Regions from separate parts of the Pontibacillus yanchengensis genome, predicted to be linked through region 1. Evidence: riboswitches for the same ligand, from Rfam matches in the RefSeq annotation. Region 1 holds a riboswitch; each other region holds the start of a gene.

Region 1 (4,292 bases):
TTAACCAATCGAGTGAATATGAATGAGAATGTTGTCGCCTTGACCTTTGATGACGGTCCTACCGAAAATGTAAAAGGCATTCTCCCTTTGCTTAAGAAGTATAATGCAAAAGCTTCCTTTTTGTAGTAGGAAACAAACTCAAAGAAAATATGGAACTCGGAGAAAAGATTAGCAATGCTGGGCATCAATTAGGGAATCATACTTATTCTCATAAACCTATGATTTTTAAGTCCTCTTCCTATACTAAAGAAGAAATTCATATAGAGCCGGATACTTCATACTACTTTCAAAGAAAGTTGACTACGTAAAAAGTAATATTAAACAGGGTCTATTATTCTACTACACCCTATGTATGATAAAACTAATAATGGCTTAAATACGATTAATGAAATCTTGAAATTATTATCAAATCAAGGATATCGATTTGTTACAGTAAATGAGCTACAGCACCTATCATCTTCATAAATATTCAAGTCCTGTAATTAATAGTTTCTGACATTACCCACAAGTGTATTATTTATACTATATTAAGCAACCCACTTTCATTACTATTTTCATAAAACAAATTGATGAAAGTTTCTATTGTGTAACAAATGAGCCACATGACAAAAAGGTTCTTTGTAGTACAAGATAATAATTAGTAGAGATATAGAAGTTGCTGTGGGGGGATTCCAATGGTCGTAAAATTGACAGATGAATTATTAATTAAAGCATATCAAGAAGCTAAAGAAAACGAAGACGTCGAAGCATCATTTCTAACTATTCTCGAGGAAGAATTGTTAAAACGAAATATAGAAATCAATGAATAAAGAACAAAAACTCGGGGCGCCCGCTTAGCGATATATATGCTTTGGCCCACATGGCGTGGGTTGGTTCGATGTTGCTTACGATGCAGCGGTCTTAATCGAACCTCTTTCACCCCAGAACTTCACCTGATTCCGTATGAGATAAAGGAAACATGAAAATATATGTGTCGTACAGAGGTGAGGAAGCACATTAGTCGCTGGGCGATGGAGCTAGACATGTAATCGCTAGAACTTATACTTACTTTACTTTTGAAATATCCATTGCTGCCGTAGCTACACCTACAATACTATTTTTCTTGTTATATAATGGTTTGGCATAAGTCAAATAATCACGTTCTTCTCCATTTAAGGAGAACGCGATTACCTCTTTTTTTATTTCCCCAGTTCGTATTACTTCCTTTTTTAAGGCCACTAACTTGTCACTATAGGATTCATCCATTATATCGTATATTTGTTTGCCTATGAGCCAATTGTCTTCAAAATCAACCTGAGAGTTAAACACCCATGTATATTTTAAATCTAAATCACAATGTGTAAATGTAATAGGTAAATCTGACAAAGATGCTTGTAATGGTTCGATAAAATAATCCACATAAAAGTTTGAGCAATTAAATGATAAGATGTCAGCTATTTTCTCAGCGATTTGTAAACTTGGTGTTCGTTTACCGCTTTCAATTTGAGCATAATATGCTCGATCAATATGACACAAGGAAGCTACATATTCCTGGGTGAATCCTTTTTCTTTCCTTAATACTTTCAACCATTCTCTCATTTATTCACTTCCCTATTAAGCTAGATCACTAATGTTTCATTACTATAATAATATTCTCCATAGTTATCATAAAACCCTTTGGTACTTTATGGTTAGTTTAACTCTTTTATGAAAAGGTAAAATATATATAGAAGTCCATACCTAATAAGGAGGATTACCATGAGCACATTATCTCAAACGGAAATTAAGCAAAATCATGAGGATATCCCTCAATGGGAAGTGAAAGACGAAGTTGAAATAGGACGAGTGTACACTTTTGCACAATATAAAGATGGGTTAGAATTTGTTCAACAAATTGGCACCATCGCAGACGAAAAAGACCATCATCCTTCGATACAATTAGAGTACAAAGAGGTCGTTGTAGCCCTTACTTCTCATGATGTAGGTGGCCTAACAAACCGCGACTTTGATTTAGCACAACGCTTTGATGAAGTTTATGAAAACCGAAAATAAATCACATTAGCCATTGAGGGAATACCTTGATGGCTTTTTTATAGGGGAATTGATCTGGAGTGAGATTTAGAGGGGGGACTGAGAGCATTCAGAGCAAATTATAGAATTTCCGAGCACACCCCTCCTCTATTTATCCAAAGTTTAAATTTTCTAAAATCATTCATTGCGTAACATCCTTTAATGCTGTATGGTAGTAATTAAATAAATTACAAATCACATAACATTCTTATTCAGAGAAGCTGAGGGATCTGGTCCGTCGAAGCTTCAGCAACCGGCCTATTTAGGTGAGGTGCTACCTCCAGCAAGTGGGATGAATGTCCACTTGAAAGATAAGAAGAAGGATAAACTTGAGACCATCAAGCTCTTCTTCGGAAGGGCTTTTTTTATTATCATTCATACCATACTAAAGGAGTCGATCGACATGTGTAGTCATCATTTAGATACAAAACTAGCACAAACAGGGAACCGCAGTGAATCCACAACAGGTGCTGTCACCCCACCACTCCACCTCTCTACTGCTTACCGCCATCCAGGAATTGGACAATCAACTGGATATGATTATATCCGTACCGGTAATCCAACCCGCGATTTATTAGAGCAATCCATCGCTACATTGGAATCTGGTCTTGATGGATTTGCATTTAGTTCCGGAATGGCTGCCATTCAAACGGTCTTCTCTATTTTCACCCCAGGAGATGAATTCGTTGTTACCCAAGATGTTTATGGTGGATCTTACCGTCTCTTCGAAAATCACTTTCAAAAATTTGGCCTTGGATTTACGTACGTGAATAGCACAGAGCCAGAAGATTTCGAACAAGTAGTAACAGAGAAGACAAAAGGACTATTTATCGAAACACCCACTAATCCACTCATGACCCAAATTGATATCGAAGCCATTGCAAAATTAGCTAAAAAATACAACCTACTTCTAATCGTGGATAACACTTTCTTTACACCTTATCTACAGCAACCACTTCAACTAGGTGCAGACATTGTCATACACTCGGCAACGAAATACCTTGGAGGTCACAATGACGTACTCGCCGGACTCGTAGTAGCCAATGATGAAGCCATCTGTGAAAGTCTGGCTGCTGAACAGAACGCTTCTGGTGCCGTATTATCCCCATTTGATTGTTGGCTGTTAATGAGAGGTATAAAAACACTAGGTCTTCGTATGAAGCAGCATGAGACCAATGCAAAACGAATCGCTGAGTTCCTTAAGAACGATTCCAATGTAACAGATGTTCTCTATCCTGGTCATGGAGGCATGCTTTCCTTCCGTGTTCAACAAGAGGAGTTCGTCCCATACCTTCTTCAGAGTTTTGAGCTTATTTCTTTTGCGGAGAGCCTTGGCGGTGTGGAAACCTTTATCACATACCCTGCCACTCAGACGCATGCTGATATACCAGAAGAAGTACGCTCTAGTTATGGTGTAGATAATCGATTACTCCGCTTATCTGTAGGAATTGAGGATGATAGAGATCTAACAAAAGATCTACAACAAGCTCTTGATAAAGCACAAACGGAGGTTAAGCAACATGTCTAATTATTCTGTTCAAACTAAGCTACTTCACAATGATTATTCTGTAGACAAAACATCCAATGGAGTTAGTGTACCGATTCAACATGCTTCAACATTCCACCAAGAGGATATTAGTGAATTTGGTCAATACGATTATGCTCGCTCCGGTAACCCAACCCGGGATGCACTAGAAACTACCATAGCTGACCTTGAAGGTGGCACGCATGGTTTCGCGTTTGCCTCTGGCATGGCTGCGGTGTCTAGTTCTCTTATGCTATTGTCCAAAGGTGATCACCTACTCATTACCGAGGATGTGTACGGAGGTACATTCCGATTTGTTACGCAAGTCCTTTCTCGTTTCGGAATCGAGCATACCTTTGTGGATATGACCAAGCTTGATGAAGTAAAAGCAGCCTTTCAATCGAACACGAAGGCTGTTTTTATCGAGACACCATCGAATCCGCTGTTAAAAGTAACAGACATTGAAGCAGTTACACAGCTTGCTAAACAGCATGATTGTATTTCGTATATGGATAATACGTTCTTAACGCCTTTGTTACAAAAACCATTCGATCTTGGTGTGGATATTATTATTCACAGTGCCACCAAGTTCTTAGCAGGACATAGTGATGTTGTTGCTGGTTTAGTAGTAGTAAATGATGAACAATTAGCCCAACAAATCGGTTTTTTACAAAATTCATGCGGTGCCATTTTAGGACCTCAGGATTGCTGGCTGGTC
Region 2 (4,292 bases), on a different contig from region 1:
TTCATTCTTCCATGTTTTCTTCGGAATTAATACATCATCTGGAACACCAGGACAATGTGTAGGGATATTAAGACCGAAGATGTCGTCTATTACAGTCTCGCTGGAATTTAATTCACCTTCTAGAGCAGCTTGAATCATAGCACGGGTATAAGAAAGCTTCATTCGACTTCCTTCTCCATATGCTCCACCAGTCCACCCTGTATTAACTAGGTACACATTTGCATCAAACTGATCGATTTTTTCACCTAACATCTCCGCATATGTGGAAGCATGTAATGGTAAAAATGGGGAACCAAAACAAGTTGAGAAAGTAGCTTGAGGGGATGTCACACCTCGTTCTGTTCCAGCTAGTTTACTTGTGTATCCACTTAAAAAGTGATACATAGCTTGTTCTTTTGTTAGCTTACTGATCGGTGGCAGTACCCCGAAAGCATCAGCTGTTAAGAACACAATTGTGTTTGGATGTCCAGCAATACTTGGCTGAACTATGTTATCGATATTTTCAATCGGATAAGCAGCACGTGTGTTTTCTGTTAAAGATGTATTTTCGTAATCAGGTTCTCTTGTTTCTTCATCGAGGACAACATTCTCAAGGACTGAGCCGAATCGAATGGCATCATAAATCTGTGGTTCTTTTTCTCGACTTAAGCTCACACACTTTGCGTAGCAACCGCCTTCGATATTGAAGACTCCACGATTCGACCAAGCGTGTTCATCATCGCCTATTAAGCGACGGTGCGAATCGGCTGATAAAGTAGTCTTTCCTGTTCCAGATAGACCAAAGAACAAAGCAACGTCACCCTCTTGCCCAACGTTGGCAGAACAGTGCATTGGTAGTACATCTTGTTGAGGTAGTAAATAGTTCATGACAGAGAAAATGGATTTCTTGATTTCTCCTGCATACTCGGTACCACCTATTAACACGATACGGTGTTTAAAGGAAACCATGATAAATGCTTCAGAATGAGTACCATCAACTGCTGGATCTGCTTTGAAAGTAGGAGCAGACACAACGGTGAATGCGGTTTCATGATTGGCAAGTTCCTCATCCGTTGGACGAATGAATAATTGTTGTGCGAAAAGATTATGCCATGCAAATTCAGTTAGGACATGAATGGGCAGGCGATATTGCTCATCAGCACCAGCAAACCCTTTAAAGGAATAAATCTCATCCTGAGCTCCGAGATGGTGCATTACTTTTTCGTATAAACCTTCGAAAACTGCCTCAGAAATAGGCTGATTCACACTACCCCAATCAACCTCCTCCTCGGAGGTTTCATCTTCTACGATAAATTTATCCTTAGGGGAGCGGCCTGTGTATCGACCTGTTTCCGCCTGGATGGCTCCTGTTGCTGTTAGTCGCCCTTCCTTACGAAACAATATTTTTTCTACTAATTCTGCGACAGAAAGGTTTTTCATAACTGTTTCCTGTACAAACAGATCAGTCAGCTTTGACTTTTGATTTACCGTACTCATCGAACAAAACCTGCCTTTTTAAAATAATGGGAACATCGTCATGAAGACGAGAAAAAGCAAATAAAGGTAAAAACTGAGTGGACTCTAAAATAATACAAACATAAAAATGATGAGAGTCACAAGTCGTTTTTAATGTAAGAATAGTATAACACATTTATCTCATTAGTCCACACTATTTATATAATTCAAACTTTATGTTTACATTGATTTGAATATTGGCTTTAGCTAGTGGTGTTTTGCTTTGTATCTCCCGGGAAAATCCCCACACTAGTTGACATACCAGGTCCAAAACGTTATGATTGTTCGCGAACGGAAACTATCTTATCCTGAGTTGGTGGAGGGACAGGCCCAAGGAAACCCAGCAACCGTCACTGCATATAGTGAAATGGTGCTAACCTGATGCAAGGTATTGACCTTGAACGATAAGAGCGAAAGGACCCTTTCCCTTTGCTCAGTAACGGGAAAGGATTTTTTATTTTACTTTAGAAAAGTTCCCTTTCTTAAAGGAATATTGTAATAAAAAAGGTAACGACTTTTACTGGAATAGTGAGACGTCGTATTTTTCTAATGCAAAAATGCACATGCATTATTTAAAGACTTCTTTAAGTAATGTTTACACTTTCTGCTTCTTTTTATATATGCACATTGTTTACCAAACGATTATATTATTATTCATTATATCTAGGTTTGATAGCTACTGTTACTTAGTAGAGTAAGGAAGAAATAAAGGTTTGTTTCTTATAAAGTCAGCTGGGTGATGAGTTCCGTGTCAATTCATTGTTTTAAAGGAGGAGTTTGAGGGGATGGCTGCAAATCGCCGCTTATTCACATCAGAATCTGTTACAGAAGGACATCCAGACAAAATTTGTGACCAAATTTCTGATGCGATTTTAGATGAAATATTAAAAAATGACCCAAATGCACGAGTTGCTTGTGAAACAACTGTAACCACAGGCTTAGTATTGGTTTCCGGTGAAATTTCAACGAATACCTACGTTGATATTCAATCCATTGTGCGAGATACCATTAAAGAGATTGGCTACACGAGAGCAAAATTCGGCTTTGATGCTGAAACTTGTGCTGTATTGACTGCTATTGATGAGCAATCAGCTGATATAGCACAAGGGGTAAACGAATCATATGAAACTCGTGAAGGTCAAATGACGGACAAGGAAATTGAAAATATTGGGGCTGGAGACCAGGGTCTTATGTTTGGATATGCTAGTAATGAGACACCTGAATATATGCCATTACCAATTTCTCTAGCTCATAAATTAGCCAAACGATTATCCGATGTTCGTAAGGATGAAACACTAGAATACTTACGTCCAGATGGAAAAACGCAGGTAACAGTGGAATATGATGAAAACAATCAACCACTTCGAATTGATACCATCGTCATTTCTACCCAGCATCATCCGGAAATCACATTAGAACAAATTACAGAAGATCTTAAAGAACAGGTAATCAATCCCATTGTTCCAAAAGAATTATTAGATGACAAAACAAAATATTACATCAATCCAACGGGCCGTTTTGTAATTGGTGGACCTCAAGGAGATGCAGGTCTTACAGGGCGGAAAATTATCGTAGATACGTACGGTGGATATGCTCGTCATGGTGGTGGTGCTTTTAGTGGTAAAGACGCTACCAAAGTAGACCGTTCTGCAGCCTATGCCGCGCGCTATGTAGCTAAAAATATAGTAGCAGCTGAACTTGCGGATTCTTGTGAAGTCCAGCTTGCTTACGCCATTGGAGTTGCTCAACCTGTATCCATTTCTATTAATACGTTTGGCTCAGGTAAGGTATCTGAGGAAGCCTTGGTAGAAGCTGTTCGAAACATCTTCGACCTACGTCCAGCTGGTATTATTAAAATGCTTGATCTGCGCCGCCCTATATATAAAGATACGGCAGCATTCGGTCACTTTGGTCGTACAGATGTAGAATTCCCATGGGAAAAAACCGATAAAGCTTCAGAATTAATGGAACAAGTAAGGAAATAAACTCAAAACTGACCTCTTCTTTTGGAAGGTCAGTTTTTTATATGGGAAAAATGTTTAATGAAAGGACTTGATTAGGAAGGGATAAAGTCTAGCTTTAAAGTACCTACTGAAAGTATAGAACCTAGATATTTTTTAGCTATTCGTACCACTTAAAAATAGGCACTTTCGCTCTAGTTTGTTATAACTTTGTTTTCCCACATAATGCTTTTGTGGTAAACTTAAACAGGAATGTGACCAGAAAGAGAGGATCCTTCGTATGTGTGGTTTTATTGGAGTTATACGACATATGCCTTCTCCTTTAGATGAAGAGGGGAAGCAGAGATTTAAACAAAGAAATGATATTATTACCCATCGAGGACCAGATGATGAGGGATATTACCATGATGAACATGTATCCTTCGGTTTTCGTCGATTAAGTATAATAGATATTGAGAGTGGCCATCAACCGCTAAGTTATGAGGATGAACGGTATTGGATGGTTTTTAATGGTGAAATTTACAACTATGTTGAATTACGTGAGTCTCTTCAAAAAAAGGGGTACACGTTTGAAACAGAATCTGATACGGAAGTCATTGCGGTGATGTTCAGTGATCAACGGGAACAAGCTTTTTCCTACTTGCGTGGCATGTTCTCTATATTAATATGGGATAAGCAAGAACAAACCCTATTTGGTGCACGTGATCCATTTGGCATAAAGCCGTTATTTTATAGTGAACAAAATGGGGAGACATATTTTGCTTCTGAGAAGAAAAGTATTACGCTTCTACAGGAAAATGAGCTTGTCAATACGGAAGCATTACAGCATTATTTAAG
Region 3 (4,292 bases), on a different contig from region 1:
CATAGTTTTGAGGTAGTAGACCTGCATCAACATCAGCAGAGAACTTTAGGTTTTTAGGATTTTTGGCGATATCCTCGATTTTTGCACTTTTCTTATCTATACCTTCTTTTAACTCGATAATACCCTTTGATTCGAATAGAGAAAGAATACGTCCATGGTCAGCTACAGAACGACTCATAATCACTTCTGTTCCCTTTGGAATCTCGTCAATGCTGTTAATATTTTTTGAGTAAACTCCCATTGGTTCTATGTGAACTGGACCAATGCTTGCGAAGTCATATCCAAATTCTTTTTTCTGGTCTTCAAGATATGGTGTGTGTTGGAAGTAGTTGGCATCAATAGCCCCACTAGATAGATCTTTATTTGGCAGAATATAATCCTGGTACGTTTCAATGTTTAGTTTAATTCCTTTTTCTTTCAAAAGTGGTTTTGCTTCTTCAAGAATCTCAGCATGTGGAGTGCTTGAAGCGCCAATTGTCAGTTCTTTTACTTCCTCACTTTGTTGATCAGAAGAACCTTCCTCTGATGCTGAGTCGGATGAGTTCCCATTTGATGATTCTTCAGAGTTACCCTCAGAAGTTCCGCAAGCTGCTAGTACTAAAATAAATAATGTACTTGCAAGTAGTGTTAGAAATTTTTTCATGATTTCTCTCTCCTTTTTATCGTTTATCTAATTTATTTGATACATAATCGCCTAGAAATTGAAATAAGAAAACGATTAATACTATTAAAATGGTACTTACTAATACAACATCAAAATCCCATCTCTGGAAACCCTTCAAGTAAGCTAGGTCACCTAAGCCTCCTGCACCAATAACACCAGCCATCGCTGTATAACTAATAAGTGCAATAGCTGTAACTGTTATCCCTGATATTAGTGCAGGCATTGATTCTGGCAAGAGAACCTTGAAAATAATAGTCGATGTCTTTGCACCCATACCTTTGGCTGCCTCAATGACACCTTTATCAACTTCCTTCAGTGCTATCTCTACCATCCTTCCATAAAAAGGGGAAGCTCCAATAATCAGGGCAGGTAACGCTGCATTAGGACCTCTGATGGTTCCAATTAGGAATTCCGTAAAAGGGAATAACAACAATATTAAGATGATAAATGGAATCGCTCTAAACACGTTGACTACCGTAGCTACAATGAAATTCAGTATTTTATTTGCCCATAATCCATCTTTTGCAGTTAAATATAAAAGTAACCCAAGAGCAATCCCAAAAATAAATGTACCTAAGACAGAAATGCCTGTCATATATATAGTTTCCTTCGTTGCTTCTATCAAGTCTGCCATTTTTACATTTGGAAATAAACTACGAAGCATTTGGATTCACCTCAACTTTGACCGATGTTTCAGAAATATATTGAATGGCCTCTTGTATAACTTGTTCTTCTCCAGTTAGGTGAACGACCAAGGTTCCATAAGCCCCTTTTTGAGTCTGAGTGATTTTACCCTGCAGAATGTTAATAGAGATATCATATTGTTTTGCTACCTCACTAATGACTGCCTGGTTTGTCTTCTCTCCTACAAAATGAAGTTTTACTATATGACCTGAATCATATTGTGTAAGAATTTCCTGTAACGAATCATCTTGGTCTCGATCACCCATGACTTGTTCAACAAATCGCTTGGTCACCTTTTGTTGAGGATTCCGAAACACATCTAAAACATCACCTTGTTCCACAACTCGTCCCTCTTCCATTACAGCTACACGGTTACTAATTTTACGGATAACATGCATCTCATGTGTAATTAGAATAATGGTCAAGCCAAGTTTCTTATTGATATCTGTTAGAAGATCTAATATAGAATCCGTCGTTTCAGGATCAAGTGCAGATGTTGCCTCGTCACATAAAAGAACCTTTGGTTTATTTGCTAGTGCTCTTGCAATCCCAACTCTTTGCTTTTGTCCACCGCTAAGTTGAGAAGGATATGCATTTTCTCTTCCAGACAGTCCAACTAGATCAACAAGTTCATTTACTCGTTGTTCTCTATCTTGTTTAGAAACATTGGCAATCTCAAGCGGAAAACCAATATTCTCCTTAACTGTTCTTGACCAAAGTAAATTAAAATGTTGATAGATCATTCCTATTTCTTGTCTTGCATGTCGAAGACCTTTACCTCTTAGTTTTGAAATATCGTTTCCATCTATTATGACTTCTCCACTAGTTGGGTCCTCAAGGCGATTGAGTAAGCGGATAAATGTACTCTTTCCAGCACCACTGTACCCAATCACTCCAAATATTTCACCTTTTTCGATATCTAAGCTTACATCATCAACCGCTTGAACATTTCCTGAACTGGACTGAAATACTTTTTGTAATTCCTTAATTGAAATCAATGTCGATTACCTCCCTTTTGCTCCGACTATACTGATAATTTTACTTGGATTTATGGTTGAAGAGTTAAAATATTGTTTAGGTTTACTTAGACAAGACAAGCGTAAGTGCTAAAAGCTTTCTTACTTTTTAAATAAAAAACCTTTCTGCCCAAGAGGACAAAAAGGTTTATGTGTAAACACTTCGTCCTCTCATCTATCTAAGTCTAAAACTTAGCAGGATTTGGCACCTTTCAAACATGGTTGATGGTTGCCGGGCTTCATAGGGCCAGTCCCTCCGCCTCTCGTGATAAGAGATTCACGTTCTTTATTTAATTAAAGCATTAACTTACTTATTCACTAAAATTGATTCTAGCATGGTTAAACTTATAAGGTCAAGAAGTTTAACATTAAAACTTTATATGTTTCCACAACTGATATCAATGTCTCTTAATTAGGAAATAGTATGAATAAGTTGATTCTAATAAGAGTGTGATTTATGTTAGCATGTGGATGAATATTCGTCAATATAAAGGAGTTTGATTATGAAAGCCCCTATCTTTGAATTACAAGACATGAATGGAGAAATATATAGTTTAGAAGATGATTTAGGGAATAATGTTGTGCTTACATTCTGGACGTCATGGTGTCCTGATAGCGGTAGAGATTTACCCAAAAAAGAGCAACTTTTCCAATCAATGGACCATGATAAAGTAAAAATGATTACGATAAATGTCGTGGGAAGAGAACGAAATGCCCAAGAAGGCATCGATTATGCAAATAAATTTTTGACGCAACCCATACTTTTTGACAAAGGAACAGAAATATATGACGCTTACAACTGCCAGGGTGTACCTACCACGGTCCTTATTAATAGAAATGGTGAGATTGTCAAACAGTTTGGTGACCAAGCACAGTTCCTGGAAATCGTTGAAGCTATTGGAAGTAAACTTGTCTAATCAAGCAGACAAGTGAAAAAGTGCCTCAATCAATAAAACATCTTTATATCGCCCATTCATTTTTATTAAATGTTTGGGCACCTTTAATAACTTTATTTCGCCACTCCATATTAGCTGTAACGTATAGCTATCTGCTTCAACGATTACCTGAACGTTCCTACCTTTTATATCATGAAGTAAGCATTTTCCATTCTCTATTTCTAAACAAATCTGCTCACAATTACTATAAAACGAAACCACCAATGATCTATCATGTAATAAAGGACCTAAATCATTACGCTTTTCTACCCTATCCAACCACGCATACAACTCCTTGGCATTCATTGGCCCTCTCCTTTTTATCAAAAGTAAAGAAATTATAAGTTCTGGCGCTTACATGTCTAGCTCTTGAGCCCAGCAACTAGCAAACTTCCTGCCCGTCCTTACGATAAGTCAACATCGAATCGTTTTACTCTTCTTGTGTTTCCTTTCGGCCTACACGACGTAGGTTGGTTCGATGTTGCTGCGTGACGCAGCGGTCTTAATTGAACTTCCATCATTCCAGAATTCACTCTAACTCACAGGAAGACAGTTTGTACGGTGCTAGACGGGCTCTTACGCTTTTATTTGATGTCTAGCTCCATTGCTTTTGTTATTAGCTTACTGCTTGTAATTCTCTACAAAAATATAATATCCTCTTTGGTTCATAACAATTTAAAAACTTCTCGCAAACCCAGTCGAAATATTTCCCGAGAAATATATAATCAACCTATATTTTGTCGCAAATGAAAGAATATCCCCCTATATTGTAAAGAGTTCAACTATTCCAATGTTACATTATCCAGAAGAAATAAGGTGTTTTACAGATATACACACCGACTATAACCTTCCTAGTAATCACTTTTGACAATACAAAAGAGCATCGAACTACTCTAGAATTCGATGCTCTTTCTAATCAAGTCATGACGTTATCATACTTCTTCATATTCACTTACCTTTTGATACATGTATGGCACAGAGTGAAAGGCATAC

The links. Region 1 has a riboswitch for S-adenosylmethionine ahead of GLW08_RS04200 (methionine biosynthesis PLP-dependent protein). Riboswitches for the same ligand answer to the same signal wherever they lie in the genome.
Region 2: linked by a shared signal. The riboswitch ahead of metK (methionine adenosyltransferase) and the one ahead of GLW08_RS04200 (methionine biosynthesis PLP-dependent protein) in region 1 are both predicted to bind S-adenosylmethionine.
Region 3: linked by a shared signal. The riboswitch ahead of GLW08_RS18745 (methionine ABC transporter ATP-binding protein) and the one ahead of GLW08_RS04200 (methionine biosynthesis PLP-dependent protein) in region 1 are both predicted to bind S-adenosylmethionine.

Annotation. Positions count from the first base shown of each region.
Region 1 covers NZ_WMEU01000001.1:862,547-866,838, forward strand. Annotated here, with positions in the region: partial or broken gene GLW08_RS04180 (polysaccharide deacetylase family protein) at 1-465, shown strand, start outside; gene sda (sporulation histidine kinase inhibitor Sda) at 675-809, shown strand; gene GLW08_RS04190 (helix-turn-helix domain-containing protein) at 1,045-1,578, opposite strand; gene GLW08_RS04195 (4a-hydroxytetrahydrobiopterin dehydratase) at 1,738-2,031, shown strand; SAM riboswitch class I at 2,255-2,367, shown strand; gene GLW08_RS04200 (methionine biosynthesis PLP-dependent protein) at 2,453-3,577, shown strand; gene metC (cystathionine beta-lyase) at 3,570-4,292, shown strand, end outside.
Region 2 covers NZ_WMEU01000013.1:24,603-28,894, reverse strand. Annotated here, with positions in the region: gene pckA (phosphoenolpyruvate carboxykinase (ATP)) at 1-1,476, opposite strand, end outside; SAM riboswitch class I at 1,795-1,905, shown strand; gene metK (methionine adenosyltransferase) at 2,280-3,479, shown strand; gene asnB (asparagine synthase (glutamine-hydrolyzing)) at 3,736-4,292, shown strand, end outside.
Region 3 covers NZ_WMEU01000008.1:63,435-67,726, forward strand. Annotated here, with positions in the region: gene GLW08_RS18735 (MetQ/NlpA family ABC transporter substrate-binding protein) at 1-643, opposite strand, end outside; gene GLW08_RS18740 (methionine ABC transporter permease) at 660-1,328, opposite strand; gene GLW08_RS18745 (methionine ABC transporter ATP-binding protein) at 1,318-2,346, opposite strand; SAM riboswitch class I at 2,533-2,639, opposite strand; gene GLW08_RS18750 (TlpA family protein disulfide reductase) at 2,868-3,281, shown strand; gene GLW08_RS18755 (hypothetical protein) at 3,282-3,605, opposite strand; gene GLW08_RS18760 (thioredoxin family protein) at 4,232-4,292, opposite strand, start outside.